2 linked regions of the Thiocapsa bogorovii genome follow. The protein of the gene in region 2 binds, or shares a complex with, the protein of the main gene of each other region. Links are inferred from orthologs where the notes say so. Each region holds a gene or a part of one and is shown on either strand. Other genes may lie near its edges.

What was found.
Region 1: the proteins of uvrD (region 2) and uvrB are in contact, whole or in part, in a crystal structure (PDB 7EGT), measured with the Thermus thermophilus proteins. The link is inferred for Thiocapsa bogorovii from one-to-one orthologs. Residues at the interface, in WP_096412145.1 of Thermus thermophilus: His654, Arg656, Phe657, Gln666, Asp668, Glu669, Lys680, Arg681, Leu682, Ser683, Lys685, Tyr686, Ala687; in WP_096411307.1 of Thermus thermophilus: Glu23, Leu25, Arg26, Asp27, Gly28, Glu29, Arg30, Phe31, Arg55, Glu326, Asp327, Phe328, Glu379, Ser382, Gln383, His398, Gly400, Arg401.

What each region holds. Positions count from the first base shown.
Region 1 is NZ_CP089309.1:2,192,855-2,208,430, reverse strand. The notes cover bases 7,888-10,818. They hold uvrB (excinuclease ABC subunit UvrB), read right to left. Parts: upstream 10,393-10,818; coding sequence 8,383-10,392; downstream 7,888-8,382. Other genes in these bases: LT988_RS09910 (pyridoxal phosphate-dependent aminotransferase), read left to right, coding at 10,501-10,818; LT988_RS09920 (hypothetical protein), read left to right, coding at 7,998-8,261. In the rest of the region: sdhA (succinate dehydrogenase (quinone) flavoprotein subunit), read left to right, coding at 1-1,803; sdhB (succinate dehydrogenase iron-sulfur subunit), read left to right, coding at 1,800-2,555; LT988_RS09955 (bacteriohemerythrin), read right to left, coding at 2,530-3,030; LT988_RS09950 (hypothetical protein), read right to left, coding at 3,195-3,665; LT988_RS09945 (hypothetical protein), read right to left, coding at 3,708-4,010; LT988_RS09940 (histidine phosphatase family protein), read left to right, coding at 4,137-4,736; LT988_RS09935 (3-deoxy-7-phosphoheptulonate synthase), read left to right, coding at 5,167-6,219; mtgA (monofunctional biosynthetic peptidoglycan transglycosylase), read right to left, coding at 6,249-7,079; LT988_RS09925 (biliverdin-producing heme oxygenase), read right to left, coding at 7,079-7,786; more of LT988_RS09910, read left to right, coding at 10,819-11,685; LT988_RS09900 (type I restriction endonuclease subunit R), read right to left, coding at 12,655-15,576. UniProt on the Escherichia coli protein: The UvrABC repair system catalyzes the recognition and processing of DNA lesions. A damage recognition complex composed of 2 UvrA and 2 UvrB subunits scans DNA for abnormalities.
Region 2 is NZ_CP089309.1:2,878,860-2,893,709, forward strand. Bases 1,905-4,867 are described here. They hold uvrD (DNA helicase II), read right to left. Parts: upstream 4,492-4,867; coding sequence 2,317-4,491; downstream 1,905-2,316. Other genes in these bases: LT988_RS13030 (30S ribosomal protein S1), read right to left, coding at 1,905-2,197. Outside these bases: LT988_RS13025 (TRAP transporter substrate-binding protein), read right to left, coding at 1-869; more of LT988_RS13030, read right to left, coding at 980-1,904; hemE (uroporphyrinogen decarboxylase), read left to right, coding at 5,076-6,140; LT988_RS13045 (FAD-dependent oxidoreductase), read right to left, coding at 6,522-7,955; LT988_RS13050 (DNA ligase), read left to right, coding at 8,309-9,232; LT988_RS13055 (DUF3240 family protein), read right to left, coding at 9,270-9,572; LT988_RS13060 (hypothetical protein), read right to left, coding at 9,624-10,022; LT988_RS13065 (efflux RND transporter permease subunit), read right to left, coding at 10,105-13,191; LT988_RS13070 (efflux RND transporter periplasmic adaptor subunit), read right to left, coding at 13,191-14,279; LT988_RS13075 (TolC family protein), read right to left, coding at 14,486-14,850. UniProt on the Escherichia coli protein: A helicase with DNA-dependent ATPase activity. Unwinds DNA duplexes with 3'-5' polarity. Translocates on single-stranded DNA with 3'-5' polarity. Initiates unwinding more efficiently from a nicked substrate than double-stranded DNA.

The sequences.
Region 1 (15,576 bases), 680 kb from region 2 along the record:
GAGCTCTTCTCGCTCTTCGAGGTCAAGCGCAGCCACTCGGTCTGTGCGCAGGGCGGTATCAATGCCGTGCTCGACAGCAAGGGGCAGCACGACTCGATCCGTCAGCACATCATCGACACCGTCAAGGGCGGCGAGTATCTGGCGAATCAGCCACCGGTGAAGGCCATGTGCGAGGATGCCCCCGGCCTGATCCGCACCTTCGAGCGCATGGGCGTGACCTTCTCGCGAACGTCCGAGGGACTGCTCGATCAGCGTCTCTTCGGCGGCGTAAAGAACAAGCGGACCTGCTTTGCGGGTGCCAGCACGGGGCAACAGCTCCTCTACGGCGTCGACCAGCAGGTCCGGCGACTCGAGTCCGAGGACAAGGTCGTCAAGCACGAGTGGTGGGAGTTTCTGTCCCTGCTGCTGGATGCCGACGGCGTCTGTCGCGGCATCGTGGCGATGGATCTGAAAAGTTTGGAGGTGCGAGCCTTCGCGGCCGATGCGATCGTGGTCGCGAGCGGCGGCATGGGCCAGCTCTATGCGCCCAAGAGCACGACGTCGACGAACTCGACCGGCGCTGCGGCGAGCCGCTGCTACCGACAGGGTGCCTGGATGGCCAACGCCGAGTTCTTCCAGTTCCATCCTACCGCCATGATGGGGCACGACAAGAATCGCCTCATGAGCGAGGCGGCGCGCGGGGAGGGCGGGCGCATCTGGGTGCCGAAGACGCCCGGCGACCGGCGACCTCCCAAGACCATCCCGGAGTCCGAGCGCTTCTATTTTCTGGAGGAGTTCTTCCCGGCCTACGGCAACACGGTGGCCCGCGACGAGGCGGCGCGCGCCATCTGGACCGTGACCCGACAGATGGGGCTGGGCATCGGCGGTGACGGCGGTGACCGGGTCTATCTCGATCTCACGCACCTGGATGCGGCATTCATCGGCGCGCGCCTGGGCGCCATCCTGGAGATCTATCGCAAGTTCGCCGGTGTCGACCCCATGACCGAGCCGATGGAGATCTTTCCGGCGGCCCATTACGGGATGGGCGGCCTTTGGGTCGATTTCGAGCGCTCGGCCGACGGCGGCATTCAACCCGACAGCCCACGCAATCACGCCACCAACATCCCCGGACTCTATGCCTGCGGCGAGTGCGACTACGCCTATCACGGGGCCAACCGACTGGGTGCTAACTCGCTCCTGTCGGCGAGCTACTCGGGACGCATCGCCGGAGAGTCGGTGGTGAGCTATCTCAAGGGGCTCGCCTCCGATGGCGCGTCTCTGGCTCCGGAGATCCCGCAGGCCGAGGTCGCGCGCCAGCAGGCGATCAACGCGGATCTCATGAGGGCCGATGGAGCGGACACGCCGTATCTGATTCAGAAGGAGCTGGGTGCACTGATGACGGCCAAGGTGGGTGTGGTGCGCTCGAACCCGGAGCTGGAATCCGCCGTCGGCGAGCTTCAGGTGCTACGGGACCGCTTGCGCAACGCCCGGCTCGGCGAGTCGAGCACCTGGTCGAATCAGAGTCTGGCCTTCGCGCGTCAACTCGGCGACATGATCGAGCTGGCCGGAGTCGTGGCCCGGGGCGCACTGGCCCGCGACGAGTGTCGCGGTGCCCATTACAAACCCGCGTTTCGGATCCCGATTCCGGAGGGGAAGTTCGCAGGCGACCCCGAGTTCGAGACGTATCGCGCGCGCTGGCACGCGAACAACGCCCAGTGGCTGAAGACGACCATCGCCGAGCACACCGAGGACGGGCCTCGGCTCAGCTACCAGGAGGTGGATTTGAGCGTCTATCCGCCGACCGAGCCGAGGGACTACCGATGACCGAGCAGCCGATCCATTTGCGTATCCGTCGTCAGGACCGACCCGACAGCGCGCCCTATTGGCAGGAGTTTGCGATCCCTGGGCGTTCGGACCACAACATCGTCTCGCTGCTGATGGCGTTGCGGGAGAATCCGGTCACGGTCTCGGGCCAGCGGGTCGATCCGGTCGTGTGGGAGCACAACTGCATGGAAGAGGTGTGCGGCGCCTGCGCCTTGCTGATCAACGGCGTGCCGCGACCATCCTGCTCGGCTCTGGTCGCCGAGCTGGAGCAGCCGATCCGGCTGGAGCCGTTGCCGAAGTTTCCGGTCGTGCGCGATCTGTTGGTCGATCGCCGTCGGATCGATCAGGGTCTCAAGCAGGTCAAGGCGTGGATCAAGATCGACGGCGTCTGGGACACGCACGAAGGCGCCCCGCGCATCGGACCGAGCGAGTGGGCGGCGAACTATCTCTACAGCCGCTGCATGTCCTGCGGCTGCTGCATGGCCGCCTGTCCGCAGTTTGGGACGGATTCGGACTTTCTCGGTCCGGCGCCGCTGGCCCAGGTCCGCCTGATGAACGCCCATCCGACCGGGCGTTACGACAAGACGGAACGCCTGCACGCCATCATGGCCGATGGTGGGTTGAGCGATTGCGGCAATGCGCAGAATTGCGTCCGGGTCTGCCCCAAGGAGATCCCCTTGACGACGGCGATCGGCGAGCTTGGGCGTCAGACCACGGTGCAGTTGCTCAAGGATATCTTCGGGCCGCGTTGAGGCGGGACTGCTCCGCCACGTCATGGGGGTGGCCCGGAGCGGGCAAGTGGCCTTCAATCTCGTGAAATGCCTTCGCGAAATCGCGATCCGCGCCCAGAATGTGGTCCAGGATCCAGTCGCGCGCGTTGTTCTGCGCCTCCTCGTCGAAGACGTCGATCCCTTCGGCACGCCAGTGGCGTAGCTGATCGGTGTACTCGGCCATCAAGAGCGCGTGCTCTGTGCGGTGCTCGGCCATGTCCTCGTAGCCGACTGCATGCATCATGTCCTCTTCGCGTTTGAAGTGCTCCCGCGCGGCCTCGCCGAGGTCGGTCAGGGCATCAATGAGGGCGGAGGCGTCGCCGGAGCGTCGCGGGGACGCCTCGGGACCGAAACGGTGACAGATATCCGCGAGGAGCTCGATGAGCCCACGATGCTCTGCATCCAGGCTCTCGATGTTGAGTGACCATTCGTCGTGCCAAGCCAAAAGCCTTGTCATCGGGTCCTCCGTCGTCCAGCCGGCGCCGCAGCCTGCGGGCGCCGAAAGGTCTCGCCCTCCCGGGATGGGTCGGGCGCAGGGTCCGCTGTGTCGTCGAGACCAAGGGACATCTTGTTGTTGTCGTGCCGGCGGGTCGGAGCTTGTCCTCGGCCAAGCACCGGTAACTAGGCGGGGCGCCTAAACGCTAAGACCCGCGGGGTCTGCGTCGGTTCTCCCGTGGTTCGCTGGCGCTCGAGCATCTGTTTGATCGCCATATGGATCTCGCCGAGCAGCCGGGTCTGTGTCTCCTTTAGATCCTTGTAATAGTAGACGACCTCACAATCGACGGGGTCCGAAATGGACTCCCGTCCGACCGCCGGTCGCCAGGCGATACGGATCAGGCGACCGCCTTCGCCGTCCTGGTAGGCATAACCGCCGTGGCTGTCCACGAAGACGACCTCCTCGCGATCGACCACGGCCTGATATTGCATGGAGCGGATCGGGATGAAGACGGCTTTTCCAGCGCTGCGTCGCAGGAGCAGCTGCATCCCGTTGTAAAGCGCTGCCGGGATCCGCGTCTGCTCGTACGCATGTGCCTCGTCGGGTCGAAAGAAGGTCTCGTGCATCAAGTAGTCGGCCATGTCGAAATGTCCCATGGATCCGGATGTCGATGGGCCGCCACTGGAAACGGTGCTGACTCAGTCGCTGTCGCCGAGCTCCGGATCCCAGCCGGCTGCACGTGCCTTCTCGATCGCCGCCGAATAGATCCGCTCATGTCGTTCGCGCAACTCGGGCGGGAGTCTGGAGACGAGATGTCCGTAGGGGTGCCATGCCTCCGTGACCTTGTCGTAGAGGTCCTCGATGCCCTGAATGGTCCAGCCCGCGCAGGTTTGCTCCTCGGGGATGATGCCGAACACCCAGGCGTCTCGGATGATGTTGGCGGTCGGTGTCATGGCGCCGCCCTGCTGCTTGTCGATGCCCTCGTAGATCTTGTTCTTCATAAGGTCTGCCCTGGTTGATATCCGCTACACTCTAGCGCCTTGCCTCTCCGACTGCTACGTCTGCCCGAGGCCGAACCCAAGGCCGAGTCTGAGCCATCGATGCGGTCCACCAAAGCGAGCCTGCCCATGTCCGAGATCCTGGTCGATCTGATCCGTCACGGCGAGCCCGTCGGCGGTCCGCGCTATCGCGGCAACGGGACCGACGATCCGCTCAGCCCGGCGGGCTGGTCGCAGATGGCCGAGGCGCTCGGCGAGGCGGCGCCTTGGGATCAGGTCATCAGCTCGCCGATGTCGCGCTGCCGTGTCTTTGCCGCGGATCTCGCCGGGCGATACGGATTGCCGCTGGTCGTCGACCCGAGCCTGATCGAGGTCGGTATGGGCGCCTGGGAGGGGCGTGCCCGCAGCGCGGTTGCCGAGGAGGAGCCCGAGCGCTTCGCCGCCTTCTATCGGGATCCCGTTGGCGAGCGCCCGCCCGGCGCCGAGCCCTTGGAGCGCCTGCTCGCGCGCGTTGCGGATGCCTACGCCCGTCATTTGGCCGCCTATCCGGGTCGCCGGCTGCTGATCGTCTGCCATGCCGGTGTGATGCGGGCGCTGGTCGGGCATCTGCTCGGTGCCGATGCGCGCCGCTGGTATCGCATCAGGATCGACTACGCCGGGCTCGTGCGGGTCCGTCACGGGCGTCTCGGTCCGAGCATCGAGTGGGTCAACGCGCGGACGCTGTGTTAGTGCTAACGCTCGCCAGCATGCGGCGCTCGAGATGGACTTGAATCCTGCCGATCTTCCGGATACCTGTCCGTTCGCCGTCGTGCAACTGCTGCACGATGGCTACCGGTGACCTGAGCGGAGGGGCGGTCACGAGCGCGGGCGGTGCTCGTCACGCCGGCCACCGCGATGACGTTGCGCGGGGTGGACGGCGGAGCGCAGTCTACCAGCGCCGGCGCCGGGTTCGGTGGACTTCGCTCGCACTCGTCCACCCTACCGGCCGATATCATGAACGACGCCACAAGTCCGCGGCGTCGCTCTGCAGGCTCGCGATCACGCCCCCATAACGCCCTGTGCCGGCGCGTGGCGCGGGCTGTGCCCGAGCATCGAGGAGAGGAGACCGGGACGATTGGGCTATACTCAACGGCTTTCGACGTCGTTGTAACCCCAGACCATGCAAAAGACCGACGATCTGCGCATCCGCGAAATCAAAGAAGTCCGCTCCCCGAGCGCGTTGCACCGGGAATTCCCGATCTCGGAGGCGGCTGCGCAGACCGTCTATTCCACGCGCCACGCCATTCAGCAGATCCTCCACGGTCGGGACGATCGCCTGCTGGTCGTTGCGGGTCCATGCTCGGTTCACGATCCCCGTGCCGCGCTCGAGTATGCCGCGCGTCTCCATGGCGTCCGCGACGCGCTGAGCGATCGCCTGCTGATTGTCATGCGTGTCTATTTCGAGAAACCACGGACCACGGTCGGCTGGAAGGGCCTGATCAACGATCCGAACCTGGATGGCAGCTTCGAGATCAACCAGGGGCTCGGCATTGCGCGCAAGCTCCTGCTGGACCTCAACAGTATGCAGATCCCAGCCGGGACCGAATTCCTCGATCTTATCAGCCCGCAATATATCGCCGACCTGGTGAGCTGGGGCGCCATCGGTGCGCGTACGACCGAGAGCCAGGGCCATCGCGAGCTGGCCTCCGGTCTGTCCTGCCCGGTGGGTTTCAAGAACGCCACCAACGGGGATGTCAAGGTCGCGATCGATGCCATTCACGCCGCGGCGCGTCCGCACGTCTTCATGTCGGTCACCAAGGAGGGTCAGTCTGCGATCTTCAGCACCACAGGGAACGTCGACACCCACATCATCCTGCGCGGCGGCCAACGGCCGAACTACGATACGGAGAGCGTGAGCATCGCCGCGGAGCAGATCATCGAGTCCGGTCTGACGCCAAAGATCATGATTGACTTCAGCCACGCCAACAGCCGCAAGCGCCCCGAAAAACAGGTGCGGGTCTGCCAGGACGTCGCCGGTCAGATCGCGCGCGGGGATCGCGGCATCATGGGCGTCATGATCGAGAGTCACCTGGTCGGGGGACGGCAAGACCTAGCCTCGAGCGACGGTATGGTCTTCGGTCAAAGCGTCACCGATGCCTGTATCGGCTGGGACGATACGGTGCCGATGCTGCAGGAGCTTGCGGATGCCGTCGCGCGCCGCCGCGGCCTTTGACCCCGGATCCGGAAACCCGAAATCCGGCGTTAAAGCTGGTCCAGGTAACGGATGCCACCCAGTCGGCTCGCCTGATCGCTGATCCAGGCCGCGCGTCGCTCCAAACGTTCCGAGGGCTTGTCCAGACGATAATGTCCGGGCGCAGGCAGCACGCCGATCAGCAGCGAGGCTTCGCGCATGGTCAGCTCGCTCGCCGGTCGATCGAAATAGCGCAGGCTGGCCGCGCCGATACCGTAGGTGTTGGGGCTGAACTGCACGATGTTCAGATAGACCTCGAGGATGCGCTCCTTCGGCCACAGGAGCTCCATCAGCAGCGTGAACCAGGCCTCGAGCAGCTTGCGCGGCAGATCCGAACGCGGCCAGAGGAAGAGGTTCTTGGCCGCCTGTTGCGTAATGGTGCTGGCTCCGCGCAGGCGTCCGCCGTTTTTATAGTCGGCCCAAGCCAGGCGAATCTCGATCAGGTCGAAACCCCGATGGCTCGGAAAACGCTGGTCTTCGCCGGCGATGGCCGCCAGGCGAGTCGGCAGCGAGATCCGATCCCAGGGTACCCAGGTCTGATGATAGTAGGGCGGCGATTGGTCGAGTCGCCAGAGGTTAAAGGCGTGCCGCAGCATGAAGGCGGATGCGGGCGGGTCGACCCAGCGTAGCGTCAAGACCAGCGCGATCGAGAGCAGCGCCAGATTGCCCAACGCTCTGAGCAGAAAGCGACCGACGCGGGTCAGCGGATGTCGGTCATGGCCGATGGATCGGATGTGAAAGACGCGGGTTTGCGACAACGGCTCGCCCGGCGCCGCATAGTGTCCAGCCTCGATCCCGCGATCCACTCCGAGCGTTTCCGACCCTTGCTTGTCGTCCTTCATCAATCCTCGTTGGTGGGTGGAACCGAGTCCCTCAGGTGTCTCCGCCTCCGGCACGGCAATCCGACGGGAGACGGATCTGCCCGTGCGGGTGCGCTCCATGCGCCTGGGCTTTCGAGCATCCGATGAATCGCCGTAAAGGTCGCAAGTGCGCCTGCGATCACCTCGGACGGATCCATGCGACCGTGGACGGGAAGGCTGTCGAGGATGTTCGCAAAGCGTTTCCAGGCCGCCGCGGACTGCTTGCCGTGAAAGTCTAGGAAACCGGCGGAGCCCAGCACCGGGCCAAGACAGCGGCGCAGGTGTTTCGCGATCACCCGACCGCCGAGCGTTGCACCCTCCAGCACATAGAGGCCGCCCAGCGCGGCAGCTGCCCCGCTCGGGGCGAGCTGGGCCGAGGTGCGCAGCACGTGCGGCTGGCCCTGCTCAGCAAGATCCTTGAGGATCGCCGGCAACTTGCGTCGAACCCCCAGATCGTTGCGGATTTCCTCGTCCAGCGCGTCGAGCAGGCCGTCCTCCAGGGCCGCGTAGACATCGGCCAAGGCATGCAGATACTTGAGATAGTCTTCGCGGGTGACCGTCGGCGACGTGAGTCGGGTCATCAGGGGCAAGCGTTCGACCGCCTCATGTGTCTCGGCCGTCGCGCGGCGCAGGACAACCGCCAGTCGCTCGGAGGTCGCCGGTCGGGACGTGTCTTGAATGTCTTGCATGGGGTCTTCGGGCTCGCTGCGCTCTGCGCTCGCGGCAAGTCTAACACCCGTCCTCGTCATCCCTGAAAAAGACCGGTCCGTCGTGCGGCACGATAGACCGACGGTGCTCGACCGACGAACGGTCGAGTATCCGGGGTCGCGGGCTCACGTTTTGAGCCACCCACCGCGGCATGCTGTGGTTCCGTCCAGTGCAAACCCTGCGGAGCCGACGATGAACACCCTTACTGACCTCTTCGTCATCCTGCTGTGCCTTTCCGGGATCTTCGTGATCCTGAGCCTTGTGTGCGCCGTCTTCGAGCATGCTCCCGACGAGGCGGATGCACGGCTGCGGCGCACGCGCGTGCGGCCACAACGTCCGCGGCGTCGCTCTCGCGTGGTCCGTCCTCGGCGCAAGCCGGTGGATCCGGTCACCGATTCGCCGAGCCCCGCGGTCTCGGTACCGGGACCGATTGTTCTGCCGGGGCGTGGCGGTTGATGCCTGATCGGACCAAGCGACGATGTCGGCAGCGTATCGATCGGTTTTCGGCGTAGGTGTCTCTCAACATGAAGTGCGTCGCCGGATCGAGCTACCGCGCTCGGACTCGAGCCGAAAAACCTCAGGCCGCAAGCCCGCGTCCCTGCAACTCTTTGATCTTATCCCGGACGGCGGCGGCCTGCTCGAACTCGAGGTTCTTCGCGTGCTGGTACATGGTCTTTTCCAGCGCTTTGAGCTTCTTGGACATCTGCTGCGGCGTCAGGGTGGCGTATTCGATGATCTCCTCGGCAACCTTGGCATAGTTGCGTGCCTTCATGGGCGCGCCCGGGATGGCGCCCTCCATGATGTCGGCGACCGCCTTGCGGATGGTCTGAGGCGTGATGCCCTCGGCGGTGTTGTGAAGGATCTGCTTGGAGCGGCGCCGCTCGGTCTCGTCGATGGCACGGCGCATGGAGCCGGTGACGCGATCGGCATAGAGGATCGCCTTGCCGTTGGCGTTGCGCGCGGCGCGCCCGATGGTCTGGATCAAGGAGCCCTCCGAGCGCAGGAAGCCCTCCTTGTCCGCGTCCAGGATGGCCACCAGCGAGACCTCCGGCATGTCGAGCCCCTCGCGCAGCAGATTGATCCCGACCAAGACGTCGAACTCGCCCAGGCGCAGGTCGCGGATGATCTCGACGCGCTCGACCGTGTCGATGTCCGAGTGCAGATAGCGGACCTTCACCCCGTGCTCGTTGAGATACTCCGTCAGATCCTCGGCCATGCGCTTGGTGAGCGTCGTGACCAGAACCCGCTCGCCGGCGGCGACCCGCAGTCCGATCTCGGAGAGCAGATCGTCGACCTGGGTCAGCGCGGGACGGACCTCGACCTCCGGGTCCACTAGGCCGGTCGGTCGGACCACCTGCTCGACGACGGCGCCCGAGTGCTGGATCTCATAGTCGCGCGGGGTGGCCGAAACATAGATGGTCTGGGGTTGGCGGGCCTGGAACTCCTCGAATCGCAGCGGGCGATTGTCGAGCGCGGAGGGCAGCCGGAAGCCGTAGTCGACCAGGTTCTCCTTGCGCGAGCGGTCGCCCTTGTACATGCCGCCGAGCTGGGGAACGGTGACATGACTCTCGTCGATAACGACGATGGCATCCGCCGGCAGATAGTCGTACAGCGTCGGCGGCGGCTCGCCGGGTCCGCGTCCGGAGAGATAGCGGCTGTAGTTCTCGACCCCGGAGCAGTAGCCGACCTCGAGCATCATCTCCAGATCGAACAGGGTGCGCTGCTCCAGGCGCTGGGCCTCGACCAGCTTGTCGTTGTCCCGCAGCCAGGTCAGCCGGTCCTTCAGCTCGACCTTGATCTGCTCGACCGCGTTCAGGATGGTCTCGCGCGGCGTGGCGTAGTGCGTCTTCGGGAAGACCGTATAGCGCGGGACCTTGCGCAGCTGCTCGCCGGTGAGCGGGTCGAAGAGCGATAGGTTCTCGATCTCCTCGTCGAACAGCTCGACCCGCAGCGCCTCGTCGTCCGACTCGGCCGGGTAGATGTCGATCACGTCGCCGCGCACCCGGTAGGTGCCGCGCGAGAGCTCGATCTCGTTGCGCCGGTATTGCAGATCGGCGAGCCGGCGCAGCAGGGCGCGTTGATCGATCAGATCGCCGCGGTTCAGATGCAGCACCATCTTAAGATAGGCGTCCGGGTCGCCCAAGCCGTAGATGGAGGAGACGCTCGCCACGATGATGACATCGGGACGCTCCAGCAGCGCCTTGGTCGCCGAGAGACGCATCTGCTCGATGTGCTCGTTGATCGAGGAGTCCTTCTCGATATAGGTGTCTGTCGAAGGGACGTAGGCCTCGGGCTGGTAGTAGTCGTAATAGGAGACGAAATACTCCACGGCGTTGTGCGGGAAGAACTCCTTCATCTCGCCGTAGAGCTGGGCCGCGAGGGTCTTGTTCGGCGCCAGGACCAAGGCCGGGCGCTGCACCCGGTCTATCACGTTGGCGATCGTGAAGGTCTTGCCCGAGCCGGTCACGCCGAGTAGGGTCATCGCAGACTCCCCGTCACTTAGGCCCTCCACCAGGCGGCGGATCGCCTCGGGCTGATCGCCCGCGGGGGCAAACGGCGAGACCAGTTGAAAAGGGCGTTCGGACATCGGAGTACGTGCCGGGTGTTTGCGGTTTCGTTATGATTGGGAGCGAGACACCGCATGTCCAGTCACGACTATCATCGCCCTACCACAAGAGCCCAGAGAAGACACCCGATGACCATCAAGCTCGCCGCGCGCGTTCAGGCTGTCAAACCCTCCGCCACCCTGGCCATCACGGCCCGCGCCAAGGCCCTGCGCGCCGCGGGCAAGGACGTCATCGGGCTTGGCGCCGGTGAGCCTGACTTCGACACGCCCGATCACATCAAGGAAGCGGCGATCGCCGCGATCCGCGCCGGCTTCACCAAATATACCGCTGTCGACGGAACCACCGAGCTCAAGCAAGCCGTCATCGACAAGTTCAAGCGCGAGAACGGGCTGGACTATGCCCACGACCAGATCCTGGTCTCCTGCGGCGGCAAGCAGAGCTTTTTCAACCTCGCCCAAGCGCTTCTGGATCCGGGCGACGAGGTCGTTATCCCTGCGCCTTACTGGGTCTCCTATCCGGATATGGTCCTGCTCGCCGGCGGCGCGCCCGGGCTTGTGCATGCCGGGGCCGATCAGCGCTTCAAGATCACCCCCGGACAGCTCAAGGGCGCCCTCACCGACAAGACCCGCTTGGTCGTCATCAACAGTCCGTCGAACCCCACCGGCATGGCCTACAGCCGCGAGGAGCTTGAAGCGCTCGGCGAGGTGCTGCGCGAGTTCCCGCGCACCCTCGTTGCCACCGACGACATGTACGAGCACATCCGCTGGAGCCCCGAGCCCTTCGTCAACATCGTCAACGCCTGCCCGGAGCTCTACCCGCGGAGCCTGGTCCTCAACGGCGTCTCCAAGGCCTACTCCATGACCGGCTGGCGCATCGGCTATGCTGGCGGCCCGGCCGAGATCATCAAGGCCATGAAGAAGGTGCAGGGCCAGAGCACCTCCAACCCGACCTCCATCTCCCAAGTCGCCGCCCAAGCCGCCTTGGAAGGCCCGCAGGAGTGCATCGGCGTCATGCTCAAGGCGTTCCACGAGCGCCACGACTTCGTGGTCGAACGCCTCAACCAGATCCCCGGCATCGAATGTCTGCCGACCGACGGCACCTTCTACGTCTTCCCGAAGGTGCAGGGCGCGATCGACAAGCTCCCCGGAATCGCCAACGACCTGGACTTCGCGGAATACCTGATCGAGAAGGCCGGCGTGGCCCTCGTGCCCGGCTCCGCCTTCGGCCTCAACGGCTACGCGCGCATCTCGATCGCCACCAGCCGTGCGAATCTGGAGCAGGCGCTGGAGCGGATCGCCGCTGCGGTCGCATAAATGCAGCATCTTCGCGATCTTGACTCCACCCGGGTGCCCGGCTAACATTGCGGGCTACCATAGATCCCTGGTAGCTCAGTCGGTAGAGCGGGTGACTGTTAATCACTAGGTCGGCGGTTCGAGCCCGTCCCAGGGAGCCAATAAATCGAGGGGTTACAGGTTTCCGCCTGCGACCCCTTCTGCTTTTCGCGCTCACTGTCCCCACGAAATCCCCGTCTGGCCCTCATTAAGGCGTCAGCAACGATCCACGTCGGCACAGAAAATCCGCCATAACGGCGGGTGTTTCTGTCACCGTGACGGGCCGATCTTTACGAAAGCACGCTCCAATGGATCGCCATGGTGAAGGCGAGATTGAACCCGACCATCCATTTCGGCCGCGCGAGGTTCGATCTCGATTCGAAGTGGTTATCGTCTGGCCTCGTCCTCGGTCGTATTGCGATGTACAGCTGTGTCGGCAAGCGGTCAAGGCACCGATAAGAGGGGCCTGGCTCGAATGGCGCTAACCTAAAGCCGGAATGCTTATAAAACAGTAAGTTACTGGAATCCTTCGCCGCCGATCTGCGACATTGCTGGCGGTTCCCTGGGCCGAAACAATTCAGAACGGCGTCCGGGTCGAACTCCCGCTTGTGTTGCTGGCGTTATAAGTAGCGGATCTTTCGAAGAAAGGGTCAGGTTCAGTTGATCTAGAGCTGCATCTCTTGTTGCCTAGACTCTCCCGCGTCCTCGGCGCTTCCGTTTTGCCTGGGGGACCCCGCTGCCGCAGCTTTCGACGTTGCCCGGTCATTGCCTCGATCTCTGCATAAAACTCTGATATTTATTCAGTTGATGTTGGTTGAGGGCCATGCGGAGTTTCGTAATCGGATGGGAATTGGGCGCTGGCTCGCGCGATCTGCTCCCTCGAAATCGAAGACGTGCTTCAACCTCACTGCCTTTAACAGATCGACACGACGTTCGCCTGCTCCATGAGCGTCAAGCCGCCATTCCGAGTGCGCCGCTCACCGACTGCTGCCAGACGTGGCGATAGACGACCGCGGCCATTTCTTGCTTATCGTCGTCCGTGAAGGGTGGCGACGGCAGCTCAGTGTAGAGCCGATCGAGGATGAAGATTTCGACTTCGGCTTGGGTCTGCTCCTTTTCTGTCCATCGCTCCATGGGCGACAGCAGCTCGCGCAGTGACGCCAACAGGGACTGACTCGCCTGCTTGACCTGTTCGCGTTCCGCCTTGCCGAGCGTCTCCTTTTGCAGCAGGTCGAAGAGCGCGAGCTCATCTTCGCTGAGACCCTCCTCGGCAGCGCGTCTCTGCTCGGCATCAAGACCCTCAATCAGGTCCGTCAGCTCGGTGAAGGTGTCCTCGATCGTGACCCGGTCCTTTTCGCGGTTGTAGTCGGCGATGATCTGCTGGTAACGCTTGTAATAATCCATCCGTTTCGGATTGTGCCTAAGCATCTCGGCGAGCTTTTGCTCGACGATTTCGCGGATGTCCTGGAGTGCCGTCGCCTTATGGTTGACCTTCTTCGCGAACTCTTCGCGGAGCTTCTCCAGGTCGATCCGGCTGAGATCGTAGGTCAGCCCCACGGTTTGGTCGTCCCCCGGTGCGTCGGCGCGGATGGCCTGATTCACAATGCGGTGCAGCTCCTTCAGAAGCTCGGTGACGTCCGCGGTGTCGCGCCGCTCGGTGAGCTTCTTGTAGATGGCTTCGATGTTGTCGTGTCGCTCGGCATAGGTGAAGGCCATCGGCTCCATCAGAAGTGCCCGGAAGCGGACGAAGACCTGACGGGCCAGGATCTCGAAACGCCGCTTGGATTCATCGCTCGTGTAGACGGCGTCCACGGCATCCGCAATACCCTTGATGCGAGCGAATCCGTGTGTGCCGAGCAGGGCCGTCATCTCCGCCCCCAGGGCACGAACATGGGCCTCGGTCGCCTCGATGGCTTCGAGCAGCGCCTGCACCCGTTCCTCGATGGGTGCGATGATCTCCTCTTCACCTCCGCTGTCATCACCGAGTGCATACTGGGCGAGCGCCTCGCGCAGGCTCTTGAGCATGCCGTTGTAGTCGACGATCAGACCGAAGTCCTTGCCCGGATAGCAGCGGTTGGCGCGTGCAATGGCCTGCATCAGGGTGTGCGCCTTCATGGGCTTGTCGATGTAGAGCGTGGACAGGCTCTCCACATCGAATCCGGTCAGCCACATTGCGCAGACGATGGCGACACGGAAGGGATGCTCCGGGTCCTTGAAAGCGGTCTCCACATCCACCCGCTTGCCGTCCGTCGTCTCGAATCCCTGCTTCAGCAGTGCCCGATGCGGGATGATGTCGAAGCCCCACCTCTTGAAGTCGGTGACCTCGTTCTGCGCCTCGCTGATGACGATCTGGATAAGGGTCTTGTCCAGCCATCGGGCCTGGCTGCGCAGCCGATCCAACTCCGCCCTCAGGCGCTCGCGGACATACGGATCCGTCTCGGAGGCGATTTCGACGTGCTTGGCCTCGGCCTTGCCGTGCACGGATTCGGCCTTGGCCGTCCAGCGCGGCAGAATGCGCTGAAAGACACGGGCACAGGTGATCTTGTCGATACACACCAGCATCGACTTGCCGGATTCCCAGCGGGTCGCGCAATGCTCGACGAAGTCCTCGGCGATCTTGTCCAGCCGATCGTCGGCCGTGATGATCTCGTAGTCTTTGCCGAGCAGTTTCTCCAGCAACGCCTCCTGATCGGGGTCCAAATCGGCCTCATCGATCTTGTCGGCGATGCGGTCGTTCAGATCGAGCCGGGCGATGCCTAGCTTCTCGCCGCGATTCTCGTACACCAGCTTGACCGTGGCCCCGTCTTCCTCGGAGCGCTTGAAGTCGTAGCACGAGATATAGCCGCCGAAGATGCGCTTGGTCAGCTCGTCGTGCTTGAACAGCGGTGTTCCGGTGAAGCCGATAAAGGCAGCATTCGGTAAGGCCAGGCGCATGTTGCGTGCGAGCCAGCCCGCTTGAGTGCGATGCGCTTCGTCCGAGATCACGATGATGTCGTCGCGTTTGCTGTAGGGTTCGTCGAACTTCACGGCCTGGTTGAACTTGTGGATCAGGCTGAAGACGTAGCGATGGTTCTCCCTGAGCAGCTGCTCCAGCTCCTTCCCGGACCCGGCGCGCGGTGTCCGGTCGTCCGCGACCCCGCAGCCGACGAAGGTCTTGTAGATCTGACTGTCCAGATCGTTGCGATCGGTCATGAGGACGAAAGTGAAGTTGCCCGGCACGATCCGGCGCACCTTCTCGGTGAAGAAGGCCATGGAGTAGGACTTGCCGCTGCCCTGCGTATGCCAGAAGACGCCGAGCCTGCCGAGGTCCGGGTGGGCACGCTCGATCAGCTCGATCGGTCCTTTGGGGATGTAGGGACTGGGCTCCTCGGCCGCCTTCAAAAACCGCTGGGATTCGAGCGGCAGCTCGATGACCCGGCTGCGCAGACGCTTGCCGCGCGGAAACTCGCCTTTCAACACCTCTTGTCGAACGACCGAATCCACGGCGAGATTGACGCCCAGGATCTGATGGTTGCGCGCGACGATCTTGCGAACCGCGCCCGGCTTGCTGGCATCGAAGAGGATGAAGTTCTCGACGAGATCGAGTAGTCGCTCCTTGGCGAGCAGGCCGTTCAGCAGCACCTCGGCCTCCAGGCTGCCCGCGTCGCGCTCGTCCTGGCGCTTCCACTCCGCAAAATGCTCCCACTGGCTGGTGATGGAGCCATAGCGCGCCCGGTGGCCGTTGCTGACGATCAGGAAGGCGTTGTGATGGAAGGCATGGGCGATGACATGCTCGTCCAGATAGTCGCGCAGATTCCCGTCGAAGCCGGCGCGGATGTTTTTGTAGACCGCCTTCAGCTCGATGAAGACCAGCGGCAAGCCGTTGACGAAGCA
Region 2 (14,850 bases):
TGCAGCGCGACCGGGTTGCGCGCGGTGTACTCGGCGAGCATGTCCTGATTGACGACTTTGCAGGCGTTCATCACGATCGATTGCAGATCGGGCGGCAGCCCGTCGTAGACCTTCTTGTTGATCATGGCCTCCAGGATGGTGCCCGGCTCGTGCCAGCCCGGATAATAGTAATACTTGGCCGCCTTGTAGAGACCGAACGCAAGATCGTTGTAGGGGCCGACCCACTCGGTCGCATCGATCGTACCATTCTGCAATGCGGTAAAAAGCTCTCCTCCGGGCAGATTGACCGGAATACCACCGGCCCGCGCCAAGACCTCGCCGCCGAGGCCCGGGATGCGCATCTTCAAACCTTTCAGGTCATCGACCGAGTTGATTTCCTTGTTGAACCAACCACCCATCTGAACGCCGGTGTTCCCGGCAGGCGCAGGGACCAAACCGAATTGGGCGTAGAGTTCGGTCCAGAGCTCCATCCCGCCGCCATGGTAGATCCAGCCGTTCATCTCCTGTGCCGTCAGACCGAACGGCACGGTGGAGAAAAACTGAGCGGCCTCGCTCTTGCCTTTCCAGTAATAGGCCGAGCCGTGGCCCATCTCGGCGGTCCCGCGCGAAACTGCATCGAAGATCTCGAAGGCGGGGACGAGCTCGCCGGCACCGAAGACCTTGACCTCGATTCGACCACCGCTCATTTCGCCGATCAAGGCAGCGAGGTTGTTCGCGCCGGTGCCGAGGCCCGGGAAGTTCTTCGGCCAGGTGGTGACCATCTTCCAAGAGTATTCGGCCTTGGCATGAGCCGACTCCATACCGCTGGCCAGCGCCCCGACAGCCAGCGAGCCAGCACCGACCCCTTTGATGAAATCGCGGCGTTGCATCCCCGTCCTCCAATCTGCGTGTTGATGATCTGTTTGCCGTGGGCCCGGGTGCCAACGGCGGAATCCGTGGTCCCCGGACTGCATTCGAGTCTGAGAAGGCCCGAAGACACCTACGATCGGCCTTTCTTCAAGGATTCCTGCAAAAGCGCGCCGAAGCTACCCAAGGTCTTCTCCGCGGCCTCTGCGACGGGTGCCCCGGGCGTGACGCCAGGCGCCTGCGATCCCGCTTCGAATCCCTTGGTGTCGTCGAGCGACAGACTGATCCGACGTCGCTCCGAGTCGACCGCCAAGACGGTTGCTTCGACAGGGTCCCCGACGTTGATGACCTCGCTCGGATGATTCACGCGGCGCCCGGCGCCGAGCTCGCTAATATGGACGAGACCGTCGATCCCGGGGGCGAGCTCGACGAAAGCACCGAAGGGTTGCAGTCGACTCACCGTACCGCTCACGCGCTGACCGACGGGGAAGTTGTCGGCGGCTTCTTGCCAAGGATCGCGGGCAAGTGCACGGATCGAGAGCGCAATCTTCTCCCGGCTTTTCGGACCGCTCGGCGGCTCGATGCGCAGGACCGAGACCTCGACGGGCTGCCCGACGCTGAGGATCTCCCCGGGATGCTTCACATGACCGAAGGCCAGTTGACTGATGTGGATCATGCCCTCGAGACCGCCGATATCGACGAACGCCCCATAGTCCTTCAGCGAGGTGACAACCCCGGACAGCACCGCACCTTCGTGCAGTTGCGCCCGCGTCTCCTCGGCACGCCGGTGTTGCTCCTCTTCGAGCAGCACCTTACGCGATACGACCAGATTCGGTCGTCGGCCGCCTTCGAACTTGGTGATGCGGAAATCGAACCGCTGGCCGACAAGCTCGGAGAGGTCTTCGATGAAGCGGATGTCGACCTGAGAGGCCGGACAGAAGGCACGCAGCCCGGCCACTTGGACCTCGACGCCGCCTTTGACGGCCGCGGTGACCTGACCTTGCACCGGGAGCCCTTGCCGATAGGCGCCTTCGACCTCCTCGATCCCGTGATAGCGGTGCCCGTGCTGACTGCCGAGCAGGAGCGTCCCGGAATCCTCGTCCTTTCCGGTGACATGCGTCTCGACCGTGTCGCCGACGGCAGACTTCAAATTGCCTTCGGCATCTTTAAGTGCCGAAACATCGAGACGACCCTCGGACTTGCCGCCCAGATCGACGAAAGCATACTCATCGCCGATCGAGACCAAGACCCCGCGGACCTTGTCCCCGACCCCCGGCTCCTTCGTGCTGGATCCCGGATGGGTCTGGTCGAACTGCTTGAGGAGGTCTTCGAAGCTTTCGGTCTGGGACATGGTGAAGTCTTGCCGTCGTCGGGTTGAGAGTGAAACCGTGTGTGCCGAGAGATGCCGCCGGTCGCAGTGCGCCCGACCGGCCGGCCACCCGGTTTGGTTGGTTGCTCCGGTCCCTGGAGTCAGCTCGCCGGCTCAAGCCGAGCATAGGCCAGGACCAGCCATTTGGCGCCGGCCTTCTGAAAATTGACCTGTATCCGAGCCGCGGATCCGCGACCCTCGCTGTTCAGGACCACGCCCTCGCCGAACTTCGGGTGAACCACACGTTGTCCGAGCCTGAAGAGACCGGTGTCGCCGCTCGACGTCGATGTCAGACTCGGACTCAGTCCTGACGCCGCACGGCGGGCCGCGCTGCGCGCCCGGACCTCTTCGACCAATCCGGGCGGGACCTCGCGCAGGAACCGCGAAGGCATCGGGGACTCCTCCCGGCCGTAGAGCCGCCGGCTCTCTGCGTGGGTGACATAAAGCTCGCGCATCGCGCGTGTCATGCCGACATAGCAGAGTCGGCGCTCCTCTTCGAGCCGGCTCGGGTCCTCCGCCGACAGACTGTGGGGGAACAGGCCCTCTTCCAGCCCGACCAGGAAGACCACCGGAAATTCCAGCCCCTTCGCGCTGTGTAGTGTCATGAGTTGCACGCTGTCCTCGAAACCGTCGGCCTGGGTGTCGCCCGCTTCCAGAGCAGCATGCGCAAGAAAGACCGCAAGCGCGTCCGTCTCTTCCTCGTGCAGGTCCTCCTCGAAGCGCGCGGCCGTGTCGACCAGCTGCTCGAGGTTCTCCACTCGATCCTGGCCTTTGCCGTCCTTGTTTTTTTTATAGAAATCCGGCAAGCCGGCCGACTCGATCAGGGCAGTCACCAACTCGTGCAACGCCAGACCCTCGCGCGCTCGGCGCTGCTCTCGGATCAGATCCATGAATCCATGCAGTGCGGCACCGCCCCTCGGCCCCAGAACCGAAGTCCCGGTCAGATCGGCCGCCGCCTGCCAGAGCGACACCCGTGTCTCGCGTGCTTGCTGGCGCAACAAGTCCAGGGTGCGGGCACCGATGCCACGGTTCGGTGTGTTGACCACGCGCTCGAAGGCGGCATCGTCGTCCGGGTTGGCGACCAGACGCAGATAGGCCAGCGCATCACGGATCTCGGCGCGTTCGAAGAATCGCAGTCCACCGTACACCCGATACGGGATCTGCGCCTGGATCAGCGCCTCTTCGAAAAGACGTGACTGGGCCGTCGTGCGATAGAGGATCGCGCATTCGTCGCGCCGATGCCCTTCGTTTTGCGTAAAGCGGCGAATCCGCTCCACGACGAAGCGCGCCTCGTCGACTTCGTTGAACGCCGTGTAACGTCGAATCGGCTCGCCCTCGCCGTCTTGGGTCCAGAGGTTTTTCCCGAGACGGCTCGGATTGTGGGCAATCAGGGCGTTGGCCGCAGCCAGAATGTTGCCGCTCGAACGGTAATTCTGCTCCAGCCGGATGACCTGCGTGTTTGGATAATCCCACTGAAACGATTGGATATTTTCAACCTTTGCGCCGCGCCAGCCGTAGATCGACTGATCGTCGTCGCCCACGGCGAAGAGGTTGTCGTTCGTCCCGGCAAGTAAGCGCAGCCAGGCGTACTGGATGGCGTTCGTATCCTGGAACTCGTCCACCAGGATATGCGCGAAGCGTCGCTGGTAGTGCTGCAGGATATCCGTACGCTCGCGCAGCAGCTCCAGAGTCTTGAGCAGCAGATCGGCGAAGTCCAGCAGGCCCGAGCGTGCGCGCTCCTCCTCGTACTGACGATAGACCGCAATCATCTTATCCGTGAAGAAGTCGCCGCCGCCGTCCAGGTGGTTCGGCCGCAGACCCTCGTCTTTCTGCTTGTTGATGAAAGCCTGCACCTGACGCGGCGGCCAACGGGCCTCGTCCAGCTGCATCGCCTTGAGGATGCGCTTGATCAGACGGAATTGGTCATCTGAATCCAAGATCTGGAAATGCTGCGGGAGCCCGGCGTCTTGCCAATGGGCGCGCAGAAAGCGATGGGCGAGCCCGTGAAAGGTACCGACCCACATCCCGCCGATCGGCACTCCGAGCATGGTCTCGATCCGACCGCGCATCTCGCGCGCCGCTTTGTTGGTGAAGGTGACCGCGAGCACGGCATAAGACGGCACCTGTTGCACCTGGACCAACCAGGCGATGCGATGCACCAGGACACGCGTCTTGCCGGACCCGGCGCCGGCGAGCACCAAAAGGTTACCTGACTCAGCGCCGACGGCCGCGCGCTGAGCGTCGTTGAGGGGATCGAGAAGGGCGGACACATCCATCGCCCGGATTCTACTGAAACCAGCTCCCGCATGACATGCGTTGTTGTCGGTTGGCTCCAACCGAGGAGAGGTGAAGTCAGACGCAGGGATGCGCACGAAAAATATATTAATTCAGTCTGTTGGATGATTCTCGGAGCCCTGCGAGCGGGATCGACCGGTTTCCCGGCCGGATCCTTATTTAAAATAGTTTAAATAAAAAGACAGTAATCTTAATAAGCTCTGTGGATAACTCGACCGTGCCGAAAAAATATATTAACTCAATTAGTTGGAACGATCTTTGGGTGTTCCCGGAGAGTTGCCCAACCTGTGCGTAACCGGTGTGCAAAATAAGGCCGTCCAGGAGGTCACACCTTATCCACAGAACTCTGGTTCTTTCGTGAACAGACTTATACAGTCGGCCGATCCCAAGGCCTCCCCCTCGGACGAGCGGTCGCTGTTCGGCCTGCCCCTCGATCCGGTGCCCCCACCGCAATGGCGGACTTGAGCAGCGCCGACCTTCGCAACCTCGTCATGAGCGAAACCCGTAGTAGAATGGGCGCCCGAACCACCGAGACCCTTCTACTCGACTGCCCAGGTCCTGCTTCATGACGCCACTCATCAATGACACCTTCCTTCGTGCAGTGATGCGCGAACCCGTTGAATACACGCCGGTTTGGATGATGCGCCAAGCAGGCCGCTATCTGCCCGAGTACCGTGCGACGCGCGCGAAGGCCGGCAGCTTCATGGATCTGTGCAAGAATCCGGAGTTGGCCTGTGAGGTCACGCTGCAGCCGTTGGAGCGTTTTCCGTTGGATGCCGCCATCCTCTTCTCGGACATCCTGACCGTGCCGGATGCGATGGGGCTGGGTCTGTATTTCGCCGAGGGCGAAGGGCCGCATTTCGAGAGGCCGGTGCGTACGCAGACGGATGTGGATCGGATCGCTGTGCCGGATCCGGAGGACGAGCTGCGTTACGTGATGGATGCCGTCTCGACCATTCGACGCGAGCTCGCCGGCCGCGTGCCCTTGATCGGCTTCTCCGGCAGCCCCTGGACCCTGGCGACCTACATGGTCGAGGGCGGAGGCGCGAAGAACTTCTCGCATGCGAAAGGGATGATGTTCGACCGCCCGGACCTCCTCCACGCCCTCTTGGCCAAGACAGCGGATGCGGTGATCGCTTATCTGAACGCCCAGATTGCACGCGGCGCGCAAGCGACCATGATCTTCGATACCTGGGGCGGTGCGCTGGCGCCGGCCAACTATCGGGAATTCTCCCTGGCCTACATGCAGCGCGTGGTCGAGGGGTTGAATCGCGAGGCGGAGGGACGCGCCGTACCGGTGATCCTCTTCACCAAGAACGGCGGTCAGTGGCTGAATCACATGGCCGACACCGGTTGCGACGGACTCGGCGTGGACTGGACGACGGATCTGGCCGACGCGCGCATCCTGACCGGTGACCGTGTCTCGCTGCAGGGTAATCTCGACCCTTGCGCGCTCTACGCCTCACCCGAGCGGATCCGCGAAGAGGTGGCGCGCGTGCTCGCCAGCTACGGCAAGGGTCCGGGTCATGTCTTCAACCTCGGGCACGGGATCACTCCGGACGTGAATCCGGAGCATGCCGGGGCGATGGTGGCGGCGGTTCATGAGCTCAGTCGGCCCTACCACGGCTAAACCGCGTCCGGTGCGATAGGGAATGTTTTGGGATGGGGCTCGCGGTTGCGCGAGCCCATGGGCTCGGTGTTGACGCGGTTTAGGATACTTTTTCGAAAGGATTGTCCTGGCTCGGCTCTAAGGCGCCGCCCGGATACCGGGCCTTGATGATAGACCGGCCGTAGGGTGGACGCGTCGGAGCGAAGTCCACCGAGGTCTGCGCAGGCGTTGGTGGACTGCGGTGCGCTTACCCCTACAGTGCTTGCCGACCAGAAAGTGCGTCGCTTGTAATCCTTTCCTCGCTTTTAGCCTCTGAATCGCGTCCTGCTGAAACGCTTCAGGTTATGCCGAGGGTGAAACTCCCCTCAAGCAAAGCATAAGCCCCCGAGGACGCGATTCATTTTAGACCGCCTCGGCTAGCGCCACCGCATCCGATTCAGTCTCCACGGCCGCCGCTGCGTCACCCTGCCCGCGCGTATCCTCGTAACCCATCAGAAGCTCGCTGGCCAAGCCCTGCTCGTCGATTCGGGCGCCTAAATAGGCGGCAATCGAGCGCATGTCGGTCTCGCCGCTGCCCAGACAACTTGTACCGCCGGGCGAAGGGGTCATGTTGAAAATGAGTCCGCTCCCGTTGGTGATCTTGGCCTCGCCCATGCGCAGCTTGCCGGAGGTCTTGTCGATCAACTGGGGTCGCAGCCCGCCGAAGCGCTCGGCATAGCTGATGTCGGCCGCCTTGATCGAGGGAACGATCTTGCGGATCTCGCGCACGAAGAAATGGCGATTCAGGCCCGGTACCTCGTAGAGGAGGTTGCGCAGGATGTAGTGGCGGATATCGCGCTCCTTGAGCATAGCCCAAAAGGCCGCGGCAACGCGTCGATCGAACCTCAGGACCTTGAAGAACTCCGGGATGCTGTCGCGGTTGTACCGCTCGAGCATCGGCAGCATGAAGGCGGTCGGTCCGAAGCGGGTCTTGCCGCTTTCCTTGATGTCGTGGTCGCCGTGGACCGCGGCGAACGGTAGGCTCGGATTCTGAACTGTGTAGACCTTGCCGTGCAGCGCCTCGGGGGCGAAATAGAAGGACCCGGCGACCGGCATGCAGGAGTAGTCCAACCCGAGCCCCATCTCCTGCGCCATCAAGAGCGAGTGTCCACCCGCGCAGACAACGAGTGCCCGCGCCTTCAACAACCCCCGGTTGGTCTCCAAGACGTAGTCCTGGCCATCGCGGCGGATCTTGTCGACCTTGGTCGAGAACAACTGGGTGATCTGCTTAGACGTCTGTCGGTCCAGCCGCACGCAATCCGCCGAGAAGGATTGAGCCAGGGCTTGGAAGTCGACGGCACAATAATCATCCCGTGTGCCCGTGGCGACGATCTCCTCCTTGCGCCAAGTGCCGTCCACAAGGGCGACGTTGGGCTCGATATCGGCGATGTCTTTACGCTCGAGCAGCTCCATGCGCGGGTACAACTCCTTAAAGCGCTCGTAGCGATCACGGATGTAGCGACATTCGGTCTCGCCGACGCCCAGCACCATCTTCGGCATTCGGTGGATGATGCGATCGCGATCGCGCTGGGCTAGCTTGGTCGCGTAGTTGATGACCATGTAGGCGGTGCGCTTGATGGCGCGCGCCTTCTCCAGGGTGTAGTTGGTCTCGATGTCGCCGCAGTGGATGGTTTGACTGTTGTTGTGCGCGTGCGAGTTGACCGTTGCGATGCTGTCGTATTTTTCGACCAGGCAGAGGCGGTTCAGGTCGGTGAATTTCGCCAGCTGATAGAGGAGTGCGGTACCGGTGACGCCGGCACCGACGATGAGGACGTCGTAGTGAGTCGAAGCAGTCATGGTCTTGTGGTCCTGACAAGCGGCCGTAAGGCCGAGCGCTCGGGTCAAATGTCCAGAGGTCGTCGGGACGATTTTTGTGCAGCGCAACAATACCGTCACGTTAGCCCATGTCCGCACAGGAAAGAATGCAGCAGGACGGATTTAATGTATTGAGTAGAACAATCGGATTTGGTTGGAGGGCCAAGCGCACGACGGTTCAGGGCGGCGTGATGTAGGGCCTGAGTGGTCCGTTGACACCTATGGCGCAGCAGCCATGCTGCGGCGGTTTAATGATCTTCTCGTGTACGTCGATTTTGTGTCGACGCCTAATTGAGCTACAGTGTTGCCATCGAGAAATCAACGGAACGTGATCGATGCCGCACAGGTCCAGTCTTCGATCAGGACTCCCCCTGCTTCTTCTCGGCCTGCTATCCGGCCCGGCTGCCGCAACGCCCGAGGGAGCGATCGCTGCCGGGGATGTGTCGGCGACCCCGCTCGCCCCCGCGAGCACGTCGTCGACACGGCCGGTGCCCGCTCTGGCACTTGGGGAGGTCTATCGCCCCGGCATCGATCTCGAGGGTTACCTGGTCAGCGAGAAACTCGACGGCGTGCGCGGCTACTGGGACGGCCGCCGTTTCATCACGCGCGGCGGCATGCCCATCACGGCGCCCGCTTGGTTCACGACCGATTTTCCCGCGGTTGCACTCGACGGAGAGCTCTGGATGGGCCGCGGCACCTTTGCCCTCCTGTCGGGCACGGTCCGACGATCCGAGCCGGACGAAGACGCATGGCGTCGAGTCCGCTACATGGTGTTCGACCTGCCGGGCCACCCGGGCGATTTCGAGACCCGCCTGAAGGTGCTGCGCGGGCTGGTCGCAGCCTCGCCGAGTCCCTTCCTCGATCTGGTCGAGCAGACCCGCGTTGCCGATCACGACGCCTTGATGGCAGCCTTGAATCAAGTCGTCGTCGCGGGCGGCGAGGGCTTGATCTTGCATCGGCGGGATTCCCTCTACCGCATCGGACGCTCCGCGGATCTACTCAAGGTCAAACCCTATCTGGAGGGCGACGCCCGGGTGGTCGCCTATGTCCCCGGTCAAGGGCGACATGAAGGACGCTTGGGATCACTCGTGGTCGAGGAAGCGGATGGCACCCGATTTCGGCTCGGCACCGGTTTCAGCGATGTCGAGCGCGACGACCCGCCGCCCTTAGGCAGCGTCGTCAACTTCAAATATCACGGGCGGACGACAAACGGACTGCCGCGTTTCGCGAGCTTTCTGCGTCGGGTCGAGGCCTTTTAAGCCGCCGATACCCAACCACCGAAAAGGCTGTCGCGGATCAGATCAATCGCCCCTGCTCGATGGCGGGCACCAGCCAATAATGGATACCGCTGGCCCCGAAATCCTGACTCAAGCCGGCGAGGACCGCTTGAGCGGTTTCCTCGGGGAGCAGCAACATGAACATGACCCGACGACTGCGACCGGCGACCTGCTCGGCGGTGGTCATGGAACGCTCGGACGAACCGTGTCCGGCAACCGCGCTGCTGGTGAAACCGGGGATGTCCTCGCGCTCCAATAGCCACTCCACGAGCGCGTCTTCCGCCTGTAAAGGGACAATCAGATGGAGTAGATGGTGTGGCATGTCTCGGTCTCCGATCGGGTCATGAAATCGCGTCGGTGCGCCTGGCGGCGCTCAGTTCCCGTCCATGGTCTTACCGACCCGGTGCGCGACCTCGATCGTCGCCGTCTCTTTCGGCACCTCCGGGAGCAAGGTGCTGAAGCTGGCCTTCTGCGGATTGGTCCGTGTCGGTGAATAGTGCACCATGTAGGTGTCTTTCTGAGCGAGCACCGCGCCGGCGTCGTCGAGCAGCCGGATCTCCACATGACCGAGTATTCGCCCGGAGTGCGGATGACGCTTTGCGACCCAACCCTTCACCTCGAGCCCTTCGGGCGAGACTCGGTAGGTGACCTCGGTCGGGATCACCGATGTCGTGTCGTCGATGAGCAGCTTCAGCTCGGCCGCATGACTCGGGATCAAGGCCGTGGCCGTGAGCAACACCGCGGCCAAAGCGTTCAAGGTTGATTTCGACATGCGTGTTGCCCTCCGTAAGGTCGTGAGTCCCTGGTGTCGGGCATCGCCCCATTTCGAGACAATGGCCGTCGCCCTCGGCTGATTAGATCCGTTCCGCACCGAAACGTCGGTAGAGGATCGGCAACAGGATGAGCGTGAGCAGGGTGGCCGAGACCAAGCCGCCGATGACCACGATCGCCAGCGGGCGCTGGATCTCGGATCCGGGTCCGGTCGCGAAGAGCAGCGGTACCAGTCCGAAGGCGGCGATGCTCGCGGTCATGAGCACCGGTCGCAGGCGTCGTCTTGCCCCTTCGACGACCACCTCCTGCATGGGTCGGCCGAGTGCACGCAGTTGATTGAAGTAGGTGACCATCACCACGCCGTTCAGTACCGCGATGCCGAGCAGGGCGATAAAACCGACCGAGGCGGGCACCGAGAGATATTCACCGGTGAGCGCCAGGGCGAAGACGCCGCCGATCATGGCGAAGGGCACGTTCGAGAGCACCAACACGGCCTGCTTCACCGAGCCGAAGGTCGAGAAGAGCACCAGGAAGATCAGCACCAGCGCCACCGGCACCACTAAGGCTAGGCGCGCCGCGGCGCGCTGCTGGTTCTCGAACTCGCCGCCCCATTCCAGCCAATAGCCGGGCGGCAGCTCGACGTTCTCGGCGACCGCTGCACGCGCCTCGGCGACGAAGCCCACCAGGTCGCGGCCGTCGACGTTCGCGATAGCGACCGCCATGCGGCTGCCGCGCTCGCGTCCGATCGCGACCGGTCCCTCCATGCGCTCAATTCGCACCAGGTTGTTCAGCGGCACGGCGCGCCCGTCGGGCAAGGACACCTGGAGTCCGGCGAAGCGCGAGGGCGACTCGCGCAGCGCCTCGGGACCACGTACCAGCAACGGGCGGCGTTTGCCCTCGACATCCAGAGTCCCGACCGTCAGTCCCTCGACCTGGGCGCGAAGCAGATCGGCCAAGGCGTCCGCGTCCACCCCCAGTCGCCCGGCCTCCAGACGGTCGACCACCAGATTCAGGTATTGGGCGCCGTCGTTGCGGGGGGTATAGACGTCCTGCGCACCGGCGATGCCCTCCAGAACGCCCACGATCTGCTCGGCGAGCCCGTTGAGTCGCTTGGAGTCGGGGCCGAAGATCTTCACGGCGAGATCGCCGCGCACCCCCGTCAACATCTCTGAGACCCGCATCTCGATCGGTTGCGTGAAGGCGTAGTCCATGCCCGGGAAGCGGTCCAGCACCGTGCGGATGGCATCCATGAGCTCGTCCTTGGTCTGGAAGCGCCAGGTATCATGCGGCTTGAGGACCAGGAAGCTGTCGGTCTGGTTGAGCCCCATCGGGTCGAGGCCCAGCTCGTCGGAGCCGGTGCGGGCGATGATCGACTCGACCTCGGGCACCTCGGCGAGGATGGCCGCCTGGACGCGTTGGTCGATGGCGATGGACTCGGCCAGGTTGATCGAGGGCAGCTTCTCCAATTGGACGATCAGGTCACCCTCGTCCATGGTCGGCATGAAGGACTTGCCGACCTGGGTATAGAGGGCGCCCGCGGCGACCAGCAAGGCCAGCGCTCCGCCCAGCAGGACCCACTGATGGCGAAGGCTCCAGTCGAGCACCGGCACATAGATGCGGGTGAGGATGCGCACCAGCCAGGGCTCGGCGTGCTCGCCCTCGCCGTGTGCGGCGCCTTTGCCCAACAGATACGAGGCCAGTACCGGGATGACCGTGAGCGAGAGCAGCAACGAGCTGGCCAAGGCGAAGACGATGGTCAGCGCCACCGGCATGAACAGCTTGCCCTCGAGTCCCTGCAGCGTCAGCAAGGGCAGGAAGACGATGATGATGACCAGGATGCCGGACGAGACCGGCAGCGCCACCTCGCGCGTGGCGCGATACAGGATGTGCAGGCGCGGCAGTCGTCCGCCCGCACTGCCTCGATTGAGCTGAGTGACGAGGTTTTCGACGACCACGACCGCCGCGTCGACCAGCATGCCGATGGCGATGGCCAACCCGCCCAGCGACATGAGATTTGCCGACAACCCGAACTGATGCATGAGGATGAAGGTTGCCAGAGCCGAGAGGGGCAGAATGAGGGCAACCGTCAGGGCCGCGCGCAGGTCGCCGAGGAAAAGCACCAGGAGGATCAGGACGAGGACCGTCGCCTCGACCAGAGCCTTGGTGACGGTATGGACCGCCTTGTCGACCAGGACTCCGCGATCGTAGAAGACGTCGATGCTCACACCCTCCGGCAGCGCCGGCGCCAGCTCGTCGAGTTTGGCATGGATGCCCCGAACGACCTCCCGCGCATTGGCCCCGCGCAGCGCCAGGACCAGACCCTCGACCGCCTCGCCGGTGCCGTTTCGCGTGACCGCGCCGTAACGGGTCAGTGCACCGAAACGCACCTCGGCAACATCGGCGACCCTGACCGGCTGACGTGAATCGCCCCCCACCACGATGGCGGCGAGATCATCCAGTGTCTTGATGGCCCCTTCGCTGCGGACCAACAGGACCTCCTCGCCCGCGCTCAGGCGTCCGGCGCCGTCGTTGCGGTTGTTCGCCGTGATCGCCGTGGTCAGATCCGCGAGTCGGACGCCCCGTGCGGCCATCCGTGCATTGTCCGGCACCACCTCGAAGGTGGTGACCAGACCGCCGAGCGCGTTGACGTCGGCCACTCCGGGTACGGCACGCAAGGCCGGGCGGATGGTCCAGTCGAGCAGGTCGCGACGCGCCTCCAGGCTCAGATCCCCGCCCTCGATGCTGAACATGAACATCTCGCCAAGCGGCGTGGTCATGGGCGCAAGCCCTCCTTCCACCCCCTCCGGCAGATCGGCCCAAATGCCGCCCAGGCGTTCGGCAACCTGCTGACGCGCCCAGTAGATATCCGTGCCCTCGGCGAAATCCAGGGTGATGTCGGTCAGGGCATACTTGGCGATGGAGCGCAGCATCGTCTGGTGCGGGATGCCGAGCATCTCCAGCTCGATCCGATTGGTGATGCGCGTCTCGACCTCTTCCGGTGTCATCCCGGGCGCCTTCACGATGATCTTCACCTGCGTGGTCGAGACATCCGGGAAGGCGTCGATCGGGGTGGACTTAAAGGCCATCCAGCCGCCGCCGATGAGCGCCATCATGGCCAGCAGCACGAGAAGCCGCTGGGTCAGCGCGAACTGGATCAGACGGGCGAGCATTATTCGGCGCCCCCGAGCCAGGCCGCCTTGACAGCCACGACACCCGTGACGGCGATGCGATCGGTCGCTGTCAGGTCACCCGCGACGACGGCACTGCCTTCCTCCTCGGCGAGCACGCGCACCGGGAGCGCCTCGAAGCCGTCGCCCCGGCTGACGAACACATAGGCGTTACCGGCATGGCGGACCACCGCCTCCGTCGGAACCCGCCAACTCTCGCCTTCAGCCTCGGCGCTCAATTGCACCTCGACGAATTGGCCCGGACGCAGACGCTCGATCCCCTCGCTGATTTCGGCGCGCACCAGCACGCCCTGGTCCTGATCATGGACCATCCGCCCGATGGTCACGACGGTCCCGGCGGTGCCCTCTCGGGGCAGGAGGACCCGCCCGCCTTCCTGTAGGCCGACAATGCGCTCTACGGGCACATGGATCTCGAGCCACAAGGGATTGAGCTCGGCCACACGATAGAGCGGCGAGGCGGTCGCGACCGACTGACCCGTGCTCACCATCTGCTCCAAGACCACGCCGCGGATGGGCGCGCGCACCGGGAGCCGACTGGTGAGCCGACGTGTACGCGCAAGGGTCATGATGTCCTCGCTGCTGAAACCGGCCAGCTCGAGCAGCTGAAGACGTTGCTCGACAAGCGTCGTCAGCTCGCGCTGTTTGGACTGGCTCTCGAGCAGACGTCGCTCGGCGATAATGCCTTCGCCAAACAGCGTGCGATCTCGCGCCAGCTCGCTTTCGATCAGCTCAAGCCGGGTCAGTGATTCCAGATACTGACTCTGGGCGTCCACCAGCTCGGGACTGCGCAACTCGGCCAACACCTGTCCGACCTCGACCCGCTCGCCCTCGGCGACCAGGAGACTCTCCAGCACGCCGCTCTGGGGTGCGGCGACGACGCGCATCTGCCGGTTCGGGACCGTCACCTCGGCCGGGTACCGGCGCGTCAGGGTCTCGGCGGCCGGGAGCGGGGTAGTCAGGGTGATGCCGAACGCGCGCTGCTGGTCGGCGTCGACGGCGATGAGGCTCGCGGCGGAGACGGTGCCGCCCTGCGCCAGTAACGCAAGGAGCACACACAGGGTTGGCGTCACGCGGAGCCGACCGCTTCCAGCCTCCGGCGCCCGGCCCCGCGCCCTCTGCGTCCTGCTGTTTTCGGCAAGCCGGATGGCGCGTCGACCCTGCCGGGACCCGACCTCGGACCCGACAAAGCAGGTCAACCCTGCAGCCGGAGGCTGGCGGCCGGGTGCCGGCGGCTGCTTCTGCCCCAGTCCTGCGGTGGCAACACGACGGATCAGGCTCATTCCGGGATCACTCCTAAGGCTTGATTGAGCCGGGCCAAGGCACGGCCTTGCTCCAGGCGACGCAGCTCCAAATCCATGCTCGCGATGCGAGCACGCTCCTCGGCACGCAGCAGTTCGGCGAGATCGGTCTCGCCGAGGTCGAAGGCGCGGCGCATCAGACGCAGTGCGTCCTGTGCGAGCGCGTGTCGGCGCTCGGCGACGCCCAATGCCTCGGCCGCGCCGAGACGTTCGACCTCGGCAGTGGTCAGGGTATGCTCGGCCTCGAGCCGGACACGATGCAGCTCGGTGATCCGCTCGGTGTAGGTCCGCTCGGCCGACGCCAGGGCAGGTGCCGATTGACTGGCCAGACCGAAGGGGAGGC